One region of the Variovorax sp. GW821-FHT09D04 genome, then DNA from elsewhere that is predicted to be linked to it. Evidence: predicted binding sites of a transcription regulator. Region 1 holds the regulator's gene; each other region holds the start of a gene.
What was found. Region 1 encodes LexA, which represses DNA repair genes until DNA is damaged. Its sites were predicted from a motif close to ACTGTATNNNNATACAGT; they were not measured.
Positions count from the first base shown of each region.

Region 2: a site for LexA is predicted at 2,742-2,759, ahead of recA (recombinase RecA). Genes of this name have one in related genera too.
Region 3: a site for LexA is predicted at 2,350-2,367, ahead of imuA (translesion DNA synthesis-associated protein ImuA). Genes of this name have one in related genera too.
Region 4: a site for LexA is predicted at 3,214-3,231, ahead of AC07O4_RS27225 (ATP-dependent helicase). Genes of this name have one in related genera too.

Region 1 covers NZ_JBWKPA010000003.1:721,141-726,333, reverse strand. The annotation lists gene lpxK (tetraacyldisaccharide 4'-kinase) at 1-513, shown strand, start outside; gene AC07O4_RS13715 (Trm112 family protein) at 494-676, shown strand; gene kdsB (3-deoxy-manno-octulosonate cytidylyltransferase) at 673-1,446, shown strand; gene adk (adenylate kinase) at 1,582-2,238, shown strand; gene AC07O4_RS13700 (asparaginase) at 2,269-3,255, opposite strand; gene lexA (transcriptional repressor LexA) at 3,329-4,012, shown strand; gene AC07O4_RS13690 (hypothetical protein) at 4,154-4,537, shown strand; gene AC07O4_RS13685 (D-2-hydroxyacid dehydrogenase family protein) at 4,705-5,193, shown strand, end outside.
Region 2 covers NZ_JBWKPA010000002.1:563,962-569,154, forward strand. The annotation lists gene AC07O4_RS08855 (hypothetical protein) at 1-59, opposite strand, end outside; gene yiaA (inner membrane protein YiaA) at 174-614, shown strand; gene AC07O4_RS08865 (polyketide cyclase) at 627-1,070, opposite strand; gene recX (recombination regulator RecX) at 1,039-1,512, opposite strand; gene recA (recombinase RecA) at 1,569-2,678, opposite strand; gene AC07O4_RS08880 (MarR family winged helix-turn-helix transcriptional regulator) at 2,825-3,310, shown strand; gene AC07O4_RS08885 (response regulator transcription factor) at 3,373-4,047, shown strand; gene AC07O4_RS08890 (hypothetical protein) at 4,074-5,039, opposite strand; gene AC07O4_RS08895 (sensor histidine kinase) at 5,182-5,193, shown strand, end outside.
Region 3 covers NZ_JBWKPA010000003.1:355,547-360,739, forward strand. The annotation lists gene AC07O4_RS12005 (Bug family tripartite tricarboxylate transporter substrate binding protein) at 1-149, shown strand, start outside; gene AC07O4_RS12010 (aldo/keto reductase) at 136-963, opposite strand; gene AC07O4_RS12015 (ABC transporter substrate-binding protein) at 1,134-2,270, opposite strand; gene imuA (translesion DNA synthesis-associated protein ImuA) at 2,382-3,179, shown strand; gene AC07O4_RS12025 (Y-family DNA polymerase) at 3,148-4,491, shown strand; gene AC07O4_RS12030 (error-prone DNA polymerase) at 4,484-5,193, shown strand, end outside.
Region 4 covers NZ_JBWKPA010000011.1:217,242-222,434, reverse strand. The annotation lists gene AC07O4_RS27235 (PTS sugar transporter subunit IIA) at 1-240, opposite strand, end outside; gene hpf (ribosome hibernation-promoting factor, HPF/YfiA family) at 432-761, opposite strand; gene AC07O4_RS27225 (ATP-dependent helicase) at 1,084-3,201, opposite strand; gene corA (magnesium/cobalt transporter CorA) at 3,427-4,413, shown strand; gene AC07O4_RS27215 (YoaK family protein) at 4,470-5,193, shown strand, end outside.

The sequences.
Region 1 (5,193 bases):
GACATCGAGATCTGCGTGTTCGACGACCGCGGTGTCGGCAACGGCTGGCTGCTGCCCGCCGGCCCCCTGCGCGAACCCTGGCCGCGCCATTGCGACCTGCTGCTGCACAGCGGCGAGCGGCCCGCCTTCGCCGAGGGCTACACCGCCACCCGCGAACTGGCGCCGTACGCCCTCGCGAAGGACGGCCGGCGCATCCCGCTCGACACGCTCGCCGGCCAGCCCGTGATCGCGCTCGCCGCCATCGCGCGGCCGAAGGCCTTCTTCACGATGCTGCGTGCACGCGGCCTGACGCTCGCGGACACCTTCGCACTGCCCGATCACCACGACTTCACCGGCTGGCAACGTCCGGCCGGTCCCGCCCTGCCCCTAATTTGCACGGAAAAAGACGCCGTCAAGCTCTGGCAGCATGCGCCCGACGCGCTCGCCGTGCCGCTGCACTTCGAACCCTCGCCGGCGTTCTTCGCCGCCCTCGACGCAAAGCTATCATCGCCCGATGGATACCAAGCTGCTTGAACTGCTCGTCTGCCCCGTCACCAAGGGCCCGCTGACCTGGAACGCCGAGAAGCAGGAACTCTGCTCGCGCAGCGCGCGCCTGGCCTACCCGGTGCGCGACGGCATCCCGGTGCTGCTCGAGAACGAGGCCCGCACGCTGTCCGACGAAGAGCTGGGCCTGTGAGCTTCACCGTTCTGGTGCCGGCCCGGCTGGCTTCGACGCGACTTCCCAACAAACCGCTGGCCGACATCGCCGGACTGCCGATGGTCGTGCGCGTGGCGCAACGTGCCCGCCAGTCCGGCGCCGCCCGCGTGGTGGTGGCCGGCGACGACGCCGCCATCATCGACGCCTGCAAGGCGCACGGCATCGAGGCCCTGCTCACCCGCCAGGACCACCCCAGCGGCACCGACCGGCTGGCCGAAGCCTGCGAACAGCTCGGACTCGACGGTGACGCGATCGTCGTCAACGTGCAGGGCGACGAGCCGCTGATCGACCCCGCGCTGATCGACGCCGTGGCCGCCACGCTGGCCGCGCGCCCGCAGGCCGCGATGAGCACCGCCGTCCATGCGATCGACTCGCTGGCCGACTTCATGAACCCGAACGTGGTGAAGGCCGTGCTCGATGCACAAGGCCATGCGCTGTATTTCAGCCGCGCGCCGATCCCCTGGTGGCGCGACGGCTCGTCGGGCGGCGCGGCGCCGTCGGTGCTGCCCAGCCCCGCACCGCTGCGCCACATCGGCATCTACGGCTATCGCGCAGGCTTCGTGCGGCAATTTCCGTTGCTGTCGCCCGCCCCCGTCGAAGCCACCGAGGCGCTCGAACAGTTGCGCGCGCTGTGGCACGGACACCGCATCGCGGTGCACGTGAGCGATGTGGCACCGGGCCCCGGGATCGACACGCCCGAAGACCTGGCACGCGTGCGCGCCGTCTTCGCGGCCGGCTCGCCTGCGTGAGTTGCAGGCCGCCCCGAGGGAGACGGCGGCAATTTGTCACGGGGACGCATGCTATCCTCAATGCAATTCCGCCTCGGCGCGCCTGAGGGCGCGCATGGGGCGCGACACAAAATCTAAGAACCTTCCGAGGACACCATGAGACTTATTTTGCTGGGCGCGCCCGGAGCAGGCAAAGGCACGCAAGCGACCTTCATCTGCCAGAAATACGGCATTCCCCAAATCTCCACCGGCGACATGTTGCGCGCCGCGGTCAAGGCAGGCACCCCCCTCGGGCTGCAGGCCAAGACGATCATGGATTCGGGTGCACTGGTCAGCGACGACCTGATCATCAACCTCGTGAAGGAACGCATCGCGCAGCCCGACTGCGACGGCGGTTTCCTGTTCGACGGCTTCCCGCGCACCATTCCGCAGGCCGACGCCATGAAGGCGGCCGGCGTCAAGCTCGACTACGTGCTCGAGATCGACGTGCCCTTCGGCGACATCATCGAACGCATGAGCGGCCGCCGCTCGCACCCGGCCTCGGGCCGCACCTACCACGTCAAGTTCAATCCGCCGAAGGTGGAAGGCAAGGACGACGTGACCGGTGAAGAGCTGATCCAGCGCGAAGACGACAAGGAAGAGACCGTGCGCAAGCGGCTCGACGTCTACAGCCAGCAGACCCGTCCGCTGGTCGACTATTACTCGGCCTGGGCCAAGACCGACCCGGCCGCCGCGCCGAAGTACCGCGCCATCCAGGGCGTGGGCACGGTCGACGAGATCACGCAGCGCGCGCTTGCCGCACTGAACAGCTGATTCAGAGGCTGATTCGTCAGCCTCTTTCTCCTAGCCGCCCTCCGCCTCCGGCAGGGCGGCCACTCCCAAGAGTTCCAGCACCAGCGCAACCCGCGCCTTCACCGGCGTGAGTGCGCCCGCGTCCCGCAGCCCGTCACCGGGTTTCGGCAGGATGCGTCCGTTCGCGCAGCGCGTGGCGCGCAGCACCGCCACACCGCCGTCCTGCGCCTTCAGCGCTGCGGCTTCCAGCGCGTGGTGCACGGTGCCGTTGCCGGTCGTGGCCACGACCAGGCCGCGCAAGGGCTCAGTCGACGGGAGCAGCAACGCCTCCACGATCGCACCGCTCGCGCCCGCGTGGCTCATGACGATCTCGACGCGGGGCCACGGCTTCGACACCGCCTCCAGCCGCGCCGCATGGAACGGCGCGCCCTGCGGCCACGCACGCACGCGCCGTACTTCGCCCTCTTCCACATAGCCGACCGGCCCCGCGTCGCCCGACGCGAAGGCATCGAGGCGGTAGGTGTGCACCTTCTGCACATCGGCGCCGCTGTGGATCGTGCCCGCGCACACCACCGTCACGCCCCGTGCACCGGGTGTCGAGGCAACAGCGAGTGCGTCGCGGACGTTCTGCGGGCCATCGGGCGACAGGGCCGTCGCCGGGCGCATCGCGCAGGTCAGCACCACCGGCTTGGCTGGCGCCAGCACCGCGTGCAGGAAGAAGGCGGTCTCTTCCAGCGTGTCGGTGCCGTGCGTGATCACGATGCCGGCCACATCAGGCTGCGCCAGCCAGTGTGCGCAGCGTGCGGCCAGCTGGCGCCAGGTGTCGGCGTCCATGTCCTTGCTGTCGAGCTGCGCGACCTGCTCCGCCACCAGCGTCACGCCGGCCGGCGCCTCGATGCCGCCCAGCAGGTCCGCCACCCCCACCTGCCCGGCGGTGTAGCCGATGTTGTCGCCGCTGCTGGCAGCCTTGCCGGCAATGGTGCCGCCGGTGCCCAGCACCACCACGCGGCGCGTCTCGGACGAAGAGGAATGAGTCATGGCTTGTCAACTTTTGAAAACTGGTTAAAAATACAGGTACTGGATATCTAGCCAGTGCCGCAAGGAAACCACTATGCAGTTCGCAGTGAAGCTTACCGCCCGCCAGCAGCAGATCCTGGACCTGATCCAGGCCGCCATCGCACGCACCGGTGCGCCGCCCACGCGCGCCGAAATCGCCAACGAGCTGGGCTTCAAGTCGGCCAACGCCGCCGAGGAGCACCTGCAGGCCCTGGCCCGCAAGGGCGTGATCGAACTCGTCAGCGGCACCTCGCGCGGCATCCGCCTCAAGGGCGATGCCCTGCGCTCGCTCCACGAAACGCGCCACCGCGAAGGCAACCAGTTCTCGCTTTCGCTGCCCGGCATGGCCCAGCTCGCGCTGCCGCTCATCGGCCGCGTCGCGGCAGGTTCGCCCATCCTCGCGCAGGAGCACGTCGACCAGACCTACTACGTCGAGAACACGCTGTTTCAGCGCCAGCCCGACTACCTGCTCAAGGTGCGCGGCATGTCGATGCGCGACGCCGGCATCATGGACGGCGACCTGCTCGCCGTGCAGGCCACGAAGGAAGCGCGCAACGGCCAGATCGTGGTGGCCCGCCTGGGCGAAGAAGTCACCGTGAAGCGCCTGAAGCGCAACAAGCAGGTGATCGAGCTGCACGCCGAGAACCCCGACTACCCGACCATCATCGTCCAGCCCGGCGAGCCCTTCGAAATCGAAGGCCTCGCGGTCGGCCTCATCCGCAACACGATGCTGATGTAGGCCCCGGGCCTGCTGCCCACAAGCAGCACCTCATCCGGCCGCGACAGGTGGCGGGCGTATGGCGCGAAGTCGCCATCACCCTGTCGTGGCCGATTCAAGAAATCCTGCCTGTGTTCAACCTCATACTTTTTTGGAGTTCACATGGGAATCGCCCTCCTCGCCATCGCCGACCTCTGGTCGCCCCTGCAATCGCTGGCCACCCGCTGGATGCCCGCCCGCCGCCCTTCGCATGGTGAGAGCGGCGACGCAGCGGCCGGCTTGCGCTACGTGGCCATTCGCCCGGCCTGCACGGCACGCACCGCTGGCAGCCCAGCGCCGGCCACATCGCCATCCACTGCCGCCACGCCCGCCCGCCCGCTGCGCGTGGTCCGCGTGGTCGACCGGCAAGGCTCGCAGCGCGGCTGCGCCAACCGGGTCGTGATTTCCGGCCGCATGGCCGACGTGTGCGCCGAACTCGACCGGCTCGCCGCACTGGAAGCTGCGGAAACCGGCAGCGGCGCGCCCCGCCCCAGCCACCTGCACTGAGAAAGTGCCAACGAACCCGCCGTGCCCGCGCAATCCGCGCCCCCCTCGTGAGCACGGCGGATTCACTGGAATCGGCCTGAAACAGGCCTCCCGGGCGCCATCCGGCGCCGGGTATCCAAACGTTCACACGTGCGACGTGCCGATGCTGCGAGGCACAATGGCATGCCATGAACATTGTGATCCTCGACGATTACCAGGACGCCGTGCGCAAGCTGCAGTGCGCCGCCAAACTGGACGCCTATGCCGCCAAGGTCTACACCAACACGGTCAAGGGCATCGGCCAACTGTCGGTTCGCCTCAAGGATGCGGACGTCATCGTGCTCATCCGCGAGCGCAGCCAGATATCCCGCCAACTGATCGAGAAGCTGCCCAAGCTCAAGCTGATTTCCCAGACCGGGCGCGTCGGCGGCCACATCGACGTCACGGCCTGCACCGAACGCGGTGTGGCGGTGGCCGAAGGCTCGGGCTCGCCGCAGGCCCCCGCCGAACTCACCTGGGCGCTGATCATGGCGGCCATGCGCCGCCTGCCGCAGTACATCAGCAACCTCAAGCACGGGGCCTGGCAACAGTCGGGCCTCAAGTCGGCGTCGATGCCGCCGAATTTCGGCGTGGGCTCGGTGCTCAAGGGCAAGACGCTGTGCATCTGGGGCTACGGC
Region 2 (5,193 bases), on a different contig from region 1:
AAGCCGGCCTTGGCGCCGGTGCGAACGAGAGATTGCGGGTGGGCGGGTGGCGACGACATGAAGGGTTCCTCCGGTTTTTCTGGAAAGCCGCCTCCTGCGAGGCCGGTCGCTGGCGATCATGCCACCGCCTTCCCGCACCATAATCGCGCCACACAACAACGAGGAGGATCGTCATGGGAACCGTCAAGTTTCAGAAACCGACCGGCGCATTCGTCGCCGCATCCTGGGCCGCGCTGATCATCGGCGCCATCGTGTACCTGCTCGGGCTGTGGAATGCCGCGATGCAGCTCAACGAGAAGGGCTACTACTTCACCATCCTCATGTACGGTCTGTTCTCGGCCGTGTCGCTGCAAAAGACGGTGCGCGACCGGCTCGAGGGCATCTCGGTCACCGGCATCTACTTCGGCCTGTGCTGGGTCTCGCTGCTGCTGTCGGTGGGCCTGCTGGCCGTGGGCCTGTTCAACGCCTCGCTGGCCGCGAGCGAGAAGGGCTTCTACGCCATGGCCTTCCTGCTGAGCCTGTTCGGCGCGGTGGCGGTGCAGAAGAACGTGCGCGACATCGCCGCGTACAAGGCCGAGAACCCGCTGGCCGACGACGTCACGGCCACCGAGTAAACCAGGCCGGGCTCAGCCCGCCTCGAGCAGGCGGCGCAGGGCCTGCAGGTCGCGCGCGATCCATCCGGCATCGCGTGCAAAGGCCGCATCGTCCATGTGCGGCTGGCGCAGCAGCGTGAACTGCAGCTCGCACACGCCAGGCGCCACGCCGATCACGCGAAACGGCAGGTAGACCTCGGGCACGCCTTCGGGCGCCACCCAGTGGTCGAGCACGCCCAGGTCGTTGGGCGGCGCAAAGCGCATGCGGGCCTCGCCGCTTTCGGGCGTGCGCACGATCCAGTGGTCGCCGTGCGGCACCAGCGCGCTCTTCGCGAGGCCGCTGGCCCAGTCGGGCAGCCGCTTCGGGTCGGACGCGAGCGCGTAGGCGTCGCGCCATTCGCACTGCACGCGCTGCGTGATGACGCGGGACAGGGCCGCGTCGCCTTCATTCGCCGTTGGGGTCGTCGCTTGTGTCATCGAAGTCGCTCCTGAGCACCTTGGACACGACGGCGCCCGAGAAACCGCGCGCCATCAGGAATCGCATCTGTTTCGCGCGCTCCTTCGCATCGGCGGGTGGCGCGTCGAAGCGGCGGCGCCACAGGGCCGTGGCGCGCTCGACTTCGGTCTCCTGCAAGCCGGCCACCGCCTGCGCGATGGCTTCGGGCGCGATGCCCTTGGCCTGCAGTTCCTGCTTCACGCGCAGCGCGCCCGAGCGAGCGGCACGCTGGTGCAGCACCGAGGCGACGACGCGCGGCTCGCTGATGAAGTCCTTGGCGGCCAGCTCGTCGAGCGCCTTCGCCAGCGTGCCGGGCTCTTCCTCGTGCCTGGCCAGCTTGCGCTCCAGCTCCGCGCGCGAATGCTCGCGCTGGCTCAGAAGGCGCAGGGCGCGGCCTTTGAGGGAGGGGGCGCTGAAGGCCATTCGGGGGTGGGTCGCTCAGACGGCCCACGCAACACGCGAAGGCCGCCCCGTCGAACTTACTCTGCCGCCTTGTCAGCCTTCGAGGCCTTGGCGGGCTTCTCGGCCTTCTCGGGTTCGCTGCCGGCATCGGCCGCGAGCAGCGGAATGCCCAGCGATTCGCGCACCTTGTTCTCGATTTCGCGCGACAGGTCGGGGTTCTCGCGCAGGAATTCGCGGGCGTTGTCACGGCCCTGGCCGATCTTCTCGCCGTTGTAGGCGTACCAGGCGCCCGACTTGTCGATGATCTTGGCGTTCACGCCCATGTCGATGATCTCGCCCTCGCGGCTGATGCCTTCGCCGAACAGGATGTCGAACTCGGCCGTCTTGAACGGCGGGCTGACCTTGTTCTTCACCACCTTCACCTTGGTTTCGTTGCCGATGGCTTCGTCGCCCTTCTTGATGGTGCCGATGCGGCGGATGTCCAGGCGCACCGAGGCGTAGAACTTCAGCGCGTTGCCGCCGGTGGTGGTTTCGGGCGAGCCGAACATCACGCCGATCTTCATGCGGATCTGGTTGATGAAGATGACCATGCAGTTGGTCTTCTTGATCGTGGCGGTGAGCTTGCGCAGCGCCTGGCTCATCAGGCGGGCCTGCAGGCCGGGCAGCGAGTCGCCCATTTCGCCTTCGATTTCGGCCTTGGGCGTGAGCGCGGCGACCGAGTCGACCACGATCAGGTCGACGGCGCCCGAGCGCACCAGCGAATCGACGATCTCGAGCGCCTGCTCGCCGGTGTCCGGCTGGCTGATCAGCAGGTCGGACAGGTTCACGCCGAGCTTCTGGGCGTACTGCACGTCGAGCGCGTGCTCGGCGTCGACGAAGGCGCAGGTGCCGGCCTGCTTCTGCATGGAGGCGATCACCTGCAGCGTGAGCGTGGTCTTGCCCGAGGATTCCGGGCCGTAGATTTCAACGACGCGGCCACGGGGCAGGCCGCCGACGCCCAGCGCGATGTCCAGGCCCAGCGAGCCGGTGGACACCACCTGGATGTCTTCGAGCGCCTCGCCTTCGCCCAGGCGCATGATCGTGCCCTTGCCGAACTGCTTTTCGATCTGGGCCAGCGCGGCCTGCAGGGCCTTGGCCTTTTCACTGTTGGCGACCGAGATGCTTGCGCCCTTGACGACTGCGTCCATGTGGAAATCTCCTTGAATATCAACGGTTTGTGTCGGGGTTCATCCATCTGCTTTTAACCACAGGCTGGATGCTTGAACAGTAGTGTAGGGGCTCATGGCGTTTCGCAAACCCACTTTAAAGTCAGTTTGCCTTACCATCTGAGGCCATGGCCGACCCCGCCTTTCCCACTGATCCCGACGCCTGGCGCCAGACCCACCTGGGCCGCCTGCTGGGCCATGCGATGCGCCGCTTCGACGAGCGTGTGCTGGCGCTCATGGCGCACGACATCGACGTGCCGCTGGCGCTGTCCAACCTGGCGGCGCGCGCGCAGGTGAGCGCGGCGCACATCCACATCACGCGGCACCTGGCGCGCGAGGGCTCGCGCCTGACCGAACTGGCCGAGCGCGCCGGCATGACCAAGCAGGCCATGGGCACGCTGGTCGACCAGTGCGAGGCCTGGGGGCTGGTCACGCGCGGGCCCGATCTGCTCGATGCGCGCGCGCGGCGCGTGCTGTTCACGGCCGACGGGCTGGCCTGGCTGGACGCCTTCCGCCGCGCCGTGACACAGACCGAGCGCGAGTTCCGCGCCAGCGTGGGCGACGAGATCGCCACCGTGGTAACCATCGGACTCGAAGCCTATACAGCGGGCTAGACTCGCGCTGAGACAAATGTGAACTGCGCCGGCATGGCGCCTGAATCCGCCGGAGGTGGCTCATGCGAATACTGATTGCCGAAGACGACCAGGTGCTGGCCGATGCCCTGCTGCGCAGCCTGCGCACCTCGGGCGCGGCGGTCGATCACGTGGCCAACGGCTCGCAGGCCGACACCGCGCTCATGACCCACAGCGAGTTCGACCTGCTGATCCTCGACCTCGGGCTGCCCAGCCTGCACGGCATCGAGATCCTCAAGCGCCTGCGCGCGCGCGGCTCGCAGCTGCCGGTGCTGGTGCTCACGGCGGCCGACAGCGTGGAAGAGCGCGTCAAGGGCCTGGACCACGGCGCCGACGACTACATGGCCAAGCCCTTCAGCCTGCAGGAACTCGAGGCGCGCGTGCGCGCCCTCACGCGACGCGGCATGGGCGCCACCAGCAACGCGATCCGCCACGGCCCGCTGGTCTACGACCAGGCCGGCCGGGTGGCGACCATCGACGGCAAGATGATCGAGCTGTCGGCGCGCGAACTCGGCCTGCTCGAGGTGTTGCTGCAGCGCGCCGGCCGGCTGGTCAGCAAGGACCAGCTGGTGGACCGGCTGTGCGAGTGGGGCGAAGAGGTGAGCATCAACGCCATCGAGGTCTACATCCACCGCCTGCGCAAGAAGATCGAGAAGGGACCGGTGCGCATCGCGACGGTGCGCGGGCTGGGCTACTGCCTCGAGAAGATTCCCGGTTGAGCGTGCCCCGCCCGCGCGAAATGCCGTCAGGGCTGCTTGCGCAGATTGACGAGCAGCGTGGCGCCGGTGTTCGAACGGATCAGGAACATGAGGCTGCGGAAGTAGCCATTGCTGTCGTACACGCCCGCCGGTACCAGCCCGATGATGGCTGGCCCGGCATAGCTGCCGGTGGCGGCGGGGGTGAGCTTGCAGTCGTTGGTGCTGGCCGTGGCGGCATTCACGGCCTTCAGCGTGAGGCTGTACATGTTCTTGGCCGAGCCGGGCTGCGCCAGGGCGACAGTGCCCGAGAGCGTGCACTGGCCGATCTGCACGCCGCTCGTGCTGCCAGTGAACACGCCCTGGCCATCGACCTGCACCGTCACGCCCAGGCTCGGGCTGCTGTCGGTGTTGGACCACGTGCCGGTCATGCTCGCCTGCGACACCGCCAGCGCGTTCTCGATCGTGTAGGCCAGCGGGCCGACATCGGACGGCCTGCGGTTGTCGTAGGCGTAGGTGCCATCCACCGACTTCTTCGGCGTGAAGGTGCCCGAGCCCGTCACCGGATATGCGTTGGGCGGAACATACAACTCGGTGTCCGGGTTGAACGACCAGTCGAGCCCCGTGACCTTCAGCGAACCCCACATCGTGCCCCCGAGGAAGCTGCCTGCCAACGAACCGTTGGTGCCGACGAAGGCAATGCCTCGCACGCCCGCGTAGATGCCTTCGCTGTCGTTGCCCACCGCGGCGGTGGAGCCGGGCTGCGGCGCACTCAGCGAGGGCGACGGCTCGGAGCCCGGCACAGCGGCACGGTTCTCGGCCGGTGCGGGCGCGGGCGCCGGGGCTGGGGAGGGCGCAGGGGCGGGCGCCGGAACCGGTGCGATCGGCAGCATCGGCATGCCACCGCCGCCTCCACCACCTCCACCGCCGCATGCGGTGACACCCACGCTGGCGGCCAACACGGTCGCGGCCATCCAGAGCGGCTTGGGGCAGCCGCCCACGGTCTTTTGCTTCATGATTTCTCCCTGATGTTTTTGAATTGCAGAAACTGCACGTCAAGGCTACAACCAGTCACACCTTGTCAATGAAACGTCACACCTGCGAATCGCAGTACTAGTTCACGCTCGCCCGCGTTCTTTCGTCTTGCCAGGAACTCCCTTGAAGCTCTTC
Region 3 (5,193 bases), 370 kb from region 1:
CGCTCAAGCGGCCCGACGTGCATGCGCAGCTGGTGCAGCAGGGCTTCGAGGGCTACGGCATGAGCCCCGCGAAGTTCGCCGAGTTCTTCCGCACGCAGTACGACGCCTTCGGCGCGACCGTGCGGGAGCACAACGTCAAGTTCGAATAGAAGAGGCCTCGCGGCGCCAGAAGGCGGCATCGGGGAAGGTGCCGGCACCGGCAGTGGCGTTGTCCGTCATGTGCTCGGCGCGGCCCGTGCCCGGGATCGTGCAGGTCACGGCCGGATGGCTCAGCACGAACTTCAGCAGCACCTGTGCCCAGCTCGTGCAGCCGATGTCGCCGGCCCAGGCGGGCAGCGGCCTGTCGCGCAGGCGCCGCAGCAAGCCACCGCCGCCGAAGGGCATGTTGACGATCACCGCCACGCCGCGCTCGGCCGCGAGCGGTAGCAGGCGCTGTTCGGCATCGCGCGCATCGAGCGAGTAGTTGATCTGCACAAAGTCGAGCTTCTCGGCGCGCAGCACGGCCTCGACCTCGTCGTAGGCCGAGGCGGTGTAGTGGGTGATGCCGATGTAGCGCACGCGGCCTTTCTCCTTCCAGCCGCGCAGCGTGGCGAGGTGGGTGCGCCAGTCGACGAGGTTGTGCACCTGCATCAGGTCGATCTGTTGCGTGCGAAGCCGAGTGAACGACTGTTCCATCTGCGCGATGCCGGCTTCACGGCCCGAAGTCCAGACCTTGGTCGCGAGGAAGGGCCTGGCGCCCGGCTTGGCGGCGGCCAGCAGTTCGCCGATGGTTTCCTCGGAGCGGCCGTACATCGGCGAGCTGTCGATCACCGTGCCGCCGGCCGTGAAGAGCGCGTCGAGCACGCCGGGCAGGCGCCCGTATTCGTCGGTGCCGGGGCGCTGGTCGAAGCCGATCCAGGTGCCGCAGCCGACGACCGGCAGGGCTTCCTTCGTGGAGGGAATGGGGCGGGTGGTCATCTGCATCGCGGGCCTGCGGGGTGGCTGCTGGGCGAAGGAGGGGAGCGCGGCACCTGCGCACAGGGCTGCGCCCAGTCGGAGCAACCGGGCGCGCGTGAGGGCGTAAGGGTGTGCGTTCGTGAGGGGCGTCGTCACGAACGAAATTCTGCGCCCGCCATGCCGGCGGGCGGAAGGGCTCAGCGCAGGTAGCGCCCGTCGGCCTTGAGCATCGACAGCTCGGAGAAGGTCAGCCCGCGGTGCTCGCCGGGCCGGTACGACACGGCGATGCCGCCGAGGTCCAGCGTCTTGAACGACTCCAGGCCCTTCTGCAGCGACTCGGGCGTCGGGTTGGCGCCCGCGCGCTTCAGGCCTTCGACCATGACCTTGGCCGTGACGTAGCCCTCCAGGCTGGCGTAGCTGAACTCGGTCATGCCGATCTTCTTCATCGCCGCCTGGTACTCGGCGATGACGGGCATCGCGCTGTTCCACGGGTAGGGCACGACCTGCGAGATGACCACGCCGGCCGCGTCCTTCCGGATGTCCTGGAAGAGCTTCTGCCCGTTCAGGAACGAGAACGAATAGAAGGCCGTCTCGCCGCCGGTCGCGCGGTAGGCCGCGATGAACTTCGCCGCCACGTCGTTGGTGGCCGACAGCACCACGGCCTTGGGCTTGAGCTTGGCCAGCTCGGCGGCGCGTTCGGCCGCGTCGGAACCGTCGTTCTTGATGGCCACGCTGCCGACCATCTTGTCGCCGCGTTCGGCAATGAACTTCTGCGTGCTCTCCATCGCCGAGCGTGCGCCGGGGTTGTCGTTGTGCGCGAAGGCGATGCGCGACAGGCCGATGGTGAACAGGTGGTTCACGATGCGGCTGTATTCCTCGTCGAAGCTGATGCGCACCGGAAAGCCGAACTCGCTGAACTTCACCACCGGGCCCGCGCCCGTGTAGGGGCCGACGACGGGAATCTTCAGCTCGTTGGCCGCCTTCAGCGCGCCGACCGCCGACGAGGTGCCGATGGGCATCAGCACGCCCACCGCGCCGTCGCGCGCGAAGGTCTTGACGTTCTCTGCGCCCTTGGCGGGGTCGTAGGCGTCGTCGAGCTGGCGCAGCTCGACCGGCCGGCCGTTGACGCCGCCGCTCGCGTTCAGCGCGGTGAACATGGCACGGATGCCCACCAGCGGCTCTGTCGAGAGCGACGCGAGCGGGCCGGTCTGCACGTAGGTCTGGCCGATCAGGAGTGGCTTGGCGGGCTGGGCCGAGGCGGGCGCCCCTGCACAGACGAGGGTGGCGAGCGCGGCGAGGGCCAGAAACCGCAGGTGAATCTTTTTGTGTCTCATGGTCACTAATTGTTAATAAACCGATCTTAAGGCGCGGGCCTTCGCAGGTAAATCGATCGCTGGTTGCGACCTGGGGAATACTGTATAAAAATACAGTTAACAACTGCAATCATGGGCCTCCCTTTCCTCGACTCCTTTTCCACCGCCGCGGGCCGCGGCGTCTGGCACGCCGACGAACTCGGCCTGGCCGACGCGCAGGTCGTGGCCACCGGGCATGCCGCGCTCGACGCCGAGTTGCCCGGCGGCGGCTGGCCCGTGGGCGCGATGACGGAGCTGCTGCAGGCCACGCCCGAGGCCCATGTCTGGCGCCTGCTGCTGCCCGCGCTGGCGCAGGCGGTGGAGGCGCGCGGCGGGCCGGTGGTGCTGGTCGGCGCGCCTTACGAACCCTGCGGCACCGCGCTGGCGGCGCAGGGGCTGCCGGTGGAGGCGCTGATGTGCGTGCGCAGCGACGCCCCGGCCGCGCGGCTGTGGGCCTGCGAGCAGGCGCTGCGCTGCGCCGAGATCGCCGCCGTCGTCGCCTGGCTGCCGCAGGCCCGCGTGGGCGAGCTGCGGCGGCTGCAGCTGGCCGCCGCGCAGCACGAGGTGCTGCTGTTCGTGTGCCGGCCCGAGTCGGTGGCGCTGTCGGCTTCGCCCGCGCGCCTGCGCCTGCGCGCCGAGCGCTGCCCGGACGATCCGGCGCAGATCGCGCTGCACCTGCTCAAGCGCCGGGGGCCGCCGCTGGCCGCGCCGGTGCGGGTGCCGGCGCGCAACGCCCGCATGAGCGCGCTGCTGGCTGCCGCCCGCGTGCGGCGCCAGCTGCGCCTGCAGCCGCCCGTGGCGCCGGCCGCCGCGCCGTCGGCCACGGTGGTGCGCATCGACGCATGGAAAGGAGGCCCGGATGCACTGGATCGCCTTGCAGTGGTCGTCTGAAGCCGAAGAAGCCGACGCCCCCGACATGCCCCCGCCCGAGGCCCTGGGCTGGTGGGCGCTGCAGTTCACGCCGCACGTCGCCTGGCAGGACGAGGCGCTGATGCTCGAGGTCTCGGCCTGCGAGCGCCTGTGGGGCGGTCGCGCACCGCTGATGCGCCAGCTGCTGGCCCTCAACCCCGCGCCCGACGCCCGCATGCGCGGTGCGCAGGGCGCCACCAGCCTGATCGCGCTGGCGCGGCTGCGCCTGTTCGCGCGCAACAAGCACCGGCCCGCCGAGGTACCGGCCGGCCTGCCGCTGGACACGCTGACGGCCGCGCAGGGCCACCTCGACCTGCTCGCGCGCCTGGGCTGCCGCACCTGGGGCGAGGTGGCGGCGCTGCCGCGCGGCGGGCTGGCGCGACGCTTCGGCGCGGGGCTGCGCGAGGCGCTCGACATCGCCTGGGGCCTGCGCCCCGAAACCCACGCCTGGCTCACGCTGCCCGACGTGTTCGAGCAGAAGCTCGAACTGCCCGCGCTGGCCGAGACCGGGCCCGAACTCATGTGGTCGGCCAACCGCCTGCTGTCGGCGCTGCAGATCTGGCTGCGCGCCCGCCAGCGCGGCGCGCGCGCGCTCGAGTTGCAATGGACGCTCGACCTGCGGCGCCTCAACGGCGTGACCCTGCCGCCGCACCAGCAGCTCACCGTGCGCACGGCCGAGCCCACGCAGGACATGGCGCACCTGCGCCGCCTGCTGTCCGAAAAACTCGCGCTCACCACGCTGGCCGCGCCCGCGAGCTGGCTGAAGCTGCGCACGCTTGAAACCGATCCGCTGGCCGGCGCCAGCACCAGCTTCCTGCCGGAAGACAACCGCAAGGGCGACAAGCTGCACGAGATGGTCGAACGGCTCAGCGTGCGGCTCGGCGCCGACCAGGTGGTGGTGCCGATCGCGCAGGCCGACCACCGGCCCGAGCGCCAGCAGCGGTGGCGGCCCGCGCTGCAAAAAGAGAAAACGCCTGCACCCGACAAAGCCCGCAAGGACGCCGCCTCGCAGCCCGATGCGATCTACCCACCCTGGCTGCTGCCCGAGCCCTTGCGGCTCGAGATGGACGGCGAGCGCCCGTGCTACTGCGGGCCGCTGCGCAAGCTGGTCGGGCCGCAGCGCGTGGAGGCCGGCTGGTGGGGCGGAGAAGAAGACGGCGGCCAGCCCGCGATGCGCGACTACTACGTGGCCGAAAGCCCCGAGGCCGGCCTGGTGTGGATCTTTCGCGAGCGGCCCGCCACGCGCTTTTCATCGGGCGAGGTGCGCTGGTACCTGCAAGGCTTCTATGCCTGACCTGAGCGGCAAGGAAGAACGCAAGCGCCAGCCCGCCAAGGTGCATGTGCTGCCGCAGCGGCTGCGCCCGGCGCCGGGCCTGCCTGGCTATGCCGAGCTGCACTGCCTCACGAACTTCAGCTTCCAGCGCGGCGCGTCGACGCCCGAAGAGGTGGTCGAGCGCGCCTACCACCTCGGCTATGCGGCGCTGGCCATCACCGACGAATGCTCGGTGGCCGGCATCGTGCGCGCGCATGTCGCGTTGCGCGACCTGCCCGCCAAGCTGGACACCTACGAGCGCGAGCACCCGGACGAGCCGCCGATCCCGCGCCACCCCGAATTCCGCCTGCTGTTCGGCAGCGAATTCCGCTTCGAGCGCTTCAAGCTCGTGGTGATCGCGAACGACACCGAGGGCTGGGGCAACCTCTGCGAGTTCATCACCGCCGCGCGCAACACCGAACTGCCCAAGGGCGAGTACCGCGTCGATTGGGACACGAGCGACGTCGCCTCGCTGCAGCGCTGCCAGGTGCTTTTCGTGCCGCACCGGCCGCCGGGCGGCATGCCGGATGCGGCCACCGTGCAGGACGACCTGGCAGCGGCCAAGGCGCTGTACGGCGACAACCTCTGGCTGGCCGTGGAACTGTTCAATGAACTCGACGACGACCTCTGGCTCGTCACGCTGATGCAGGCGGGCGAACAGGCCGGCGTGCCGCTGGTCGCGGC
Region 4 (5,193 bases), on a different contig from region 1:
CACCGCGGCCATCGGCGCCTTGAGGCCCTTGATGCGGCCATGGGGAATGGCGACGCCGTGGCCCAGACCGGTGGAGCCGAGGCGCTCGCGCGCAAACAGGCTGTCGGTGATGAGGGCACGGCCCAGACCGTGAAGGCTCTCGAACAGCAGGCCGGCTTCTTCGAAAGCACGTTTCTTGCTGGTGGCGTCAACGCTCACGAGCACTTGAGCGGGCGGCAGGATGGACGCGAGGCGATTCATGGTGGGGTCAGAGCGGGGCGATTATGCACCTCCTCGGTAAAAACCCCCAGTCCCCCTAATTACTTTCGTCTACATGTGTTGCCGTGAGGCGTCGCTTCCTCTGGAGGCCCTTGCAAAGCCCCACCAATGTGGTCGGACAAACAAAAGGCCGCCCGAAGGCGGCCTGAGATGCGGGGCGCGGGGCCCGGCGTTTACATCACGCGCTTGGGCGCCACGTGATGGTGGTCCTGCAGGCGATCCTTGTGGCGGACCACCTGGCGGTCGAGCTTGTCGACCAACTCATCGACCGCGGCGTACAGATCAGCGTGGCTCGATTCCGCGAACATGTCATTGCCCTTGACGTGAATGTTGCACTCCGCCCTTTGGCGGCGTTCCTTTTCCTTCTGCTTTTCCACCGTGAGGATCACCTTGACATCGACCACCTGGTCGAAATGTCGCGTGATCCGGTCCAGCTTGCTCGTGACGTAGGTGCGCAAGGCAGGTGTGACGTCGAGGTGATGACCGCTGATCGTCAAATTCATGAATGACCTCCTGAGAATTGACGGTTGGGGAAATGACCGCGCTCCGGGATGAAGCGTGGCCGGCGAAACAGGTGAGGTTGGGAGAGAGGGAGAGAAGAGGAAGGGAGATGAAGAAAGGGGGCGGTCGGATTCACTATGCCCAAGCTGTCACGGTATTGCAATACCGGGGCTTGCCCGAGTGACGGGCCGGTGTATTGCATGCCCTAATCCGCTATTGATTCCATAGCTGCCCCCGTGCAGTGGCATGCCGTTGCGGCACATTGGAAGCAAGTGTTTCCATGTGCAGCGCGCAGTGCCCCTCCCGCCCGAAGGGCCGGCCCGTTCAGCGCCAGGCGGCGCGCATGCGGTTGCGCAGGTCGATCACCGCGGCCGGCGGCGGCACCGCGGGCGGCAGCACCGGCGGCGGCGGCCAGGTCTGCAGCTCGAAGCCCGCCAGATCGGACTCGGTGATGAAGCGGGTGCGGTTGGCGTACAGGTGCCGGTCGCCGCGCGCCGCCTGCTGCGTGATGTGGAAGCGCTGCGGCATCACCAGGTGCAGGTGGTCGCGGGCCCGCGTCATCGCCACGTAGAGCAGGCGCCGCTCTTCCTCGAGTTCATGCGCGCCCTGCGCCACGTCGGCCGGCATGCAGCCGTCGACCACGTTGATGACATGCACCGAATTCCACTCCTGCCCCTTGGCCGAATGGATGGTCGACAGGATCAGGTAGTCCTCGTCGAGCGAGGGCGGGCCAGGCCGGTCGCTCGTGGCCTCGGGCGGGTCGAGCGTGAGCTCGGTGAGAAAGCGCTCGCGTGAGCCATAGCCGGCCGCCAGCCGCGCCAGTTGCTCGACGTCGGCACGACGCACGCCCGAGGTGTCTTCGTACAGCCGCTCCAGGTGCGGCTGGTACCACTGCATGGCCACCTCGACGTCGGCCGGCCACTGCAGTGACGGCGCGCGCAAGGCGGCGTAGGCCTGGGCGAAGTCGGCCCACTGTTCGCGCGCGGCCGACGGCGGCACGAAGTCGCGCACGGCCGCGGCCGGGTCGGCCGCCTGGTCCATCGCGTCGAGCAGGCGCGTGCCGGTGGCCGGGCCCACGCCGGGAATGAGCTGCGTGACCCGGAAACCCGCCATGCGCCCACGCGGGTTCTGCGCGAAACGCAGCACCGCGAGCAGGTCCTTCACGTGCGAGGCCTCGAGGAACTTGAGCCCGCCGAACTTCACGAACGGGATGTTGCGCCGCGCCAGCTCCAGCTCGAGCGCCGCGCTGTGCGACGAGGTGCGAAACAGCACCGCCTGCGACTTCAGCGCCAGCCCGCCTTCGCGGTGCGCCAGGATCTTGTCGGCCACCCAGCGCGCCTGCCCGGCCTCGTCGGGCACGAGCACCAGCACCGGCTTGCCGGCCGAGGGCTTGTCGGTCCACAGCGTCTTGGCGTGCCGCTCGGCGGCCTGCGCGATGACGCGGTTCGACACGTCGAGGATCGGCTGCGTCGAGCGGTAGTTGCGCTCCAGCGTGACGATGCGCGCCTCTTGCGAGAACTGCGAGGGAAAGTCGAGGATGTTGCGCACCGTGGCGCCGCGGAACGAGTAGATCGACTGCGCGTCGTCGCCCACCACCGTCACGCCGCGCCCGTCGGGCTTCATCGCGCGCAGGATCTCGGCCTGCAGCAGGTTGGTGTCCTGGTACTCGTCGACCAGCACGTGGTCGAAGCGCGCGCCGACGTGCGCGGCCAGCGCGGGCTCGGCGACCATCTCGGCCCAGTAGAGCAAGAGGTCGTCGTAGTCGAGCACGTTCTGCTGCTGCTTGGCCTCGACGTAGGCGCCGAACAGCGTCTTGAGCTGTGCCTCCCACTCGGCGCACCAGGGAAAGCTGTCCTTCAGCACGGCGGCCAGCGGCGCGCGCGTGTTCACGCAGCGCGAGTAGATCGACAGGCAGGTGCCCTTGCGCGGAAAGCGGTTGACCGTGGACGACAAACCCAGCTCGTGCCGCACCAGCCCCATGAGGTCTTCGGCGTCGCCGCGGTCGTGGATGGTGAAGTTCTCGTCCAGCCCGATCTGCGCGGCGTACTCGCGCAGCAGCCGCGCGCCGATGCCGTGGAAGGTGCCGGCCCAGGGCAGCGCGGGCGGGCGCTCCGACTTCAGGCCCAGCACGCGTGCCAGCACCTGGCCCGCGCGGCGCTCCATTTCCTGCGCGGCGCGGCGCGAGAAGGTGAGCAACAGCAGGCGCTGCGGATCGACCCCGTCCGCGATCAGGTGTGCCACGCGGTGCGCCAGCGTGCTGGTCTTGCCCGAGCCGGCACCGGCGATCACGAGCAGCGGCCGGTGGTCGGCGCCGACCGCCGCGCCCACGCCGTGCTCGACCGCCGCGCGCTGGTCGTCGTTGAGCGCGGCGAGCGCCGCGGCCAGGCGCTCGGCTTGCGTCTTCGGGGGGGTGGAAAGAACGGGGGACGCAGGGGTCTGCATGGGCACGACTTTACTGTATGTCCGTCCAGTTCGAGTGCCTTGTCGCCCTGTGGCCGGTGACATAATCGCGCCTCGCTGCAACCGGAGACTCCCCTTGGAAACCGCCCCGTCTCGGCAGCTTTCAACTCCCTGGCGACGCTGCGCGTGATGTACTGACGCCGGGTCCGCGGGAATTGAAAGCGCCCCGCCCTCGCCCATCGTTCAGTCATCCCCGGGAGTGAGCCCATGCTCAACATCTTTACGCTCGCCAACGGCCGCCTCGTCCAGGAAGAGATCGAGTCGCTCGAAGAGCTCTCCAAGTTCCAGCCGATCTGGGTCGACCTCGAGTCGCCCACGCTCGAGGAAAAGCGCTGGATCAAGCAGTACTACGGCCTCTCGATTCCCGAAGACGCGATGGACGAGGACATCGAGGAATCGGCCCGCTTCTACGAGGAAGACAACGGCGAACTGCACATCCGCTCCGACTTCTTGATCGACGACGACGAAGACCCGCGCACGGTGCGCGTCGCCTTCATCCTGAACCAGCACAACACCGACCTGCGCAGCCGCGGCGTGCTGTTCTCGATCCACGACGAAGACGTGCCCGTGTTCCGCCTGCTGCGCATGCGCGCACGCCGCGCGCCGGGGCTGATCGAAGACGCCAAGGAAGTGATGCTCAAGCTCTTCGACGCCGACGCCGAGTACTCGGCCGACACGCTGGAGAACATCTACGACGAGCTCGAGGTGGCGGGCAAGAAGGTGCTGTCGGGCAACGTCAGCGACGAGCTGGCCGGCGAGGTGCTCGGCGCCATCGCGCGGCAGGAAGACTTGAACGGCCGCATCCGCCGCAACGTGATGGACACGCGCCGCGCCGTGAGCTTCATGATGCGCAGCAAGATGCTCAACGCCGAGCAGTTCGAGGAGGCACGACAGATCCTGCGCGACATCGAGTCGCTGGACAACCACACGGCGTTCCTCTTCGACAAGATCAACTTCCTGATGGATGCGACCGTCGGTTTCATCAACATCAACCAGAACAAGACCATCAAGATCTTCTCGGTGGCCAGCGTCGCGCTGCTGCCGCCCACGCTGATCGCGAGCATCTACGGTATGAACTTCAAGTTCATGCCCGAGCTCGACTGGGCCATGGGCTACCCCTACGCCATCGCGCTGATGGCCGCGAGCGCGCTGGTGCCGATGTGGTACTTCCGCCGGCGCGGCTGGCTCAAGTAGCTCTTCACACTGGGTGCTAGAGTGGCTGTCGGCAGGCAGCTGACCTGGAGAGCCCCGTGCGCAGACTTCGTTTCCTCACCAACCGCCACCGCGCGCCGTCGACGAACACCGCGCTCGGACTGCTGCTGGCCTTCAACGCCGGCGCCATCAATGCGGGCGGCTTCCTCGTGCTGCACATGTACACCTCGCACATGACCGGCTTCGCCTCGCAGCTGGCGGACGGCATGGTGCTGGGCAACCTCACGCTGCTGCTGAACGCGCTGGGCGCGATCCTGGCGTTCGTGAGCGGCGCGGCGGTCTGCGCGGTGCTGGTGAACTGGGCGCGGCAGCACCGGCTGCATGGCGTATACGCGCTGCCGCTGCTGCTGGAGGCCGCGCTGATGTTCCCCTTCGGGCTCGCCGGCGCCATCACGCTGACCTGGGCCACGCCGTTCGCGGTGCCGCTCACGGTGCTGCTGCTGTCGTTCATCATGGGGCTGCAGAACGCCGTGGCGTCGAAGACCTCGGGCGGCAGCACGCGCACCACCCACATGACCGGCAACATCACCGACGTGGGGATCGAGCTGGGAAAGATGCTCTACTGGAACCGGCGCGCGCCGTCCACGCCGCTGCCGGTGCGCCACGACCGCAGCCGGCTGCGCCGCTGCGGCGGCCTGGTCGCCATGTTCGTGCTCGGCGGCGCCGTGGGCGCGCTGGGCTTCAAGCACGTGGGATTCATCTGCGTCGTGCCGCTGGCCGCGCTGCTGCTGGCGCTGTCGATCCCGCCGCTGCTGCGCGACC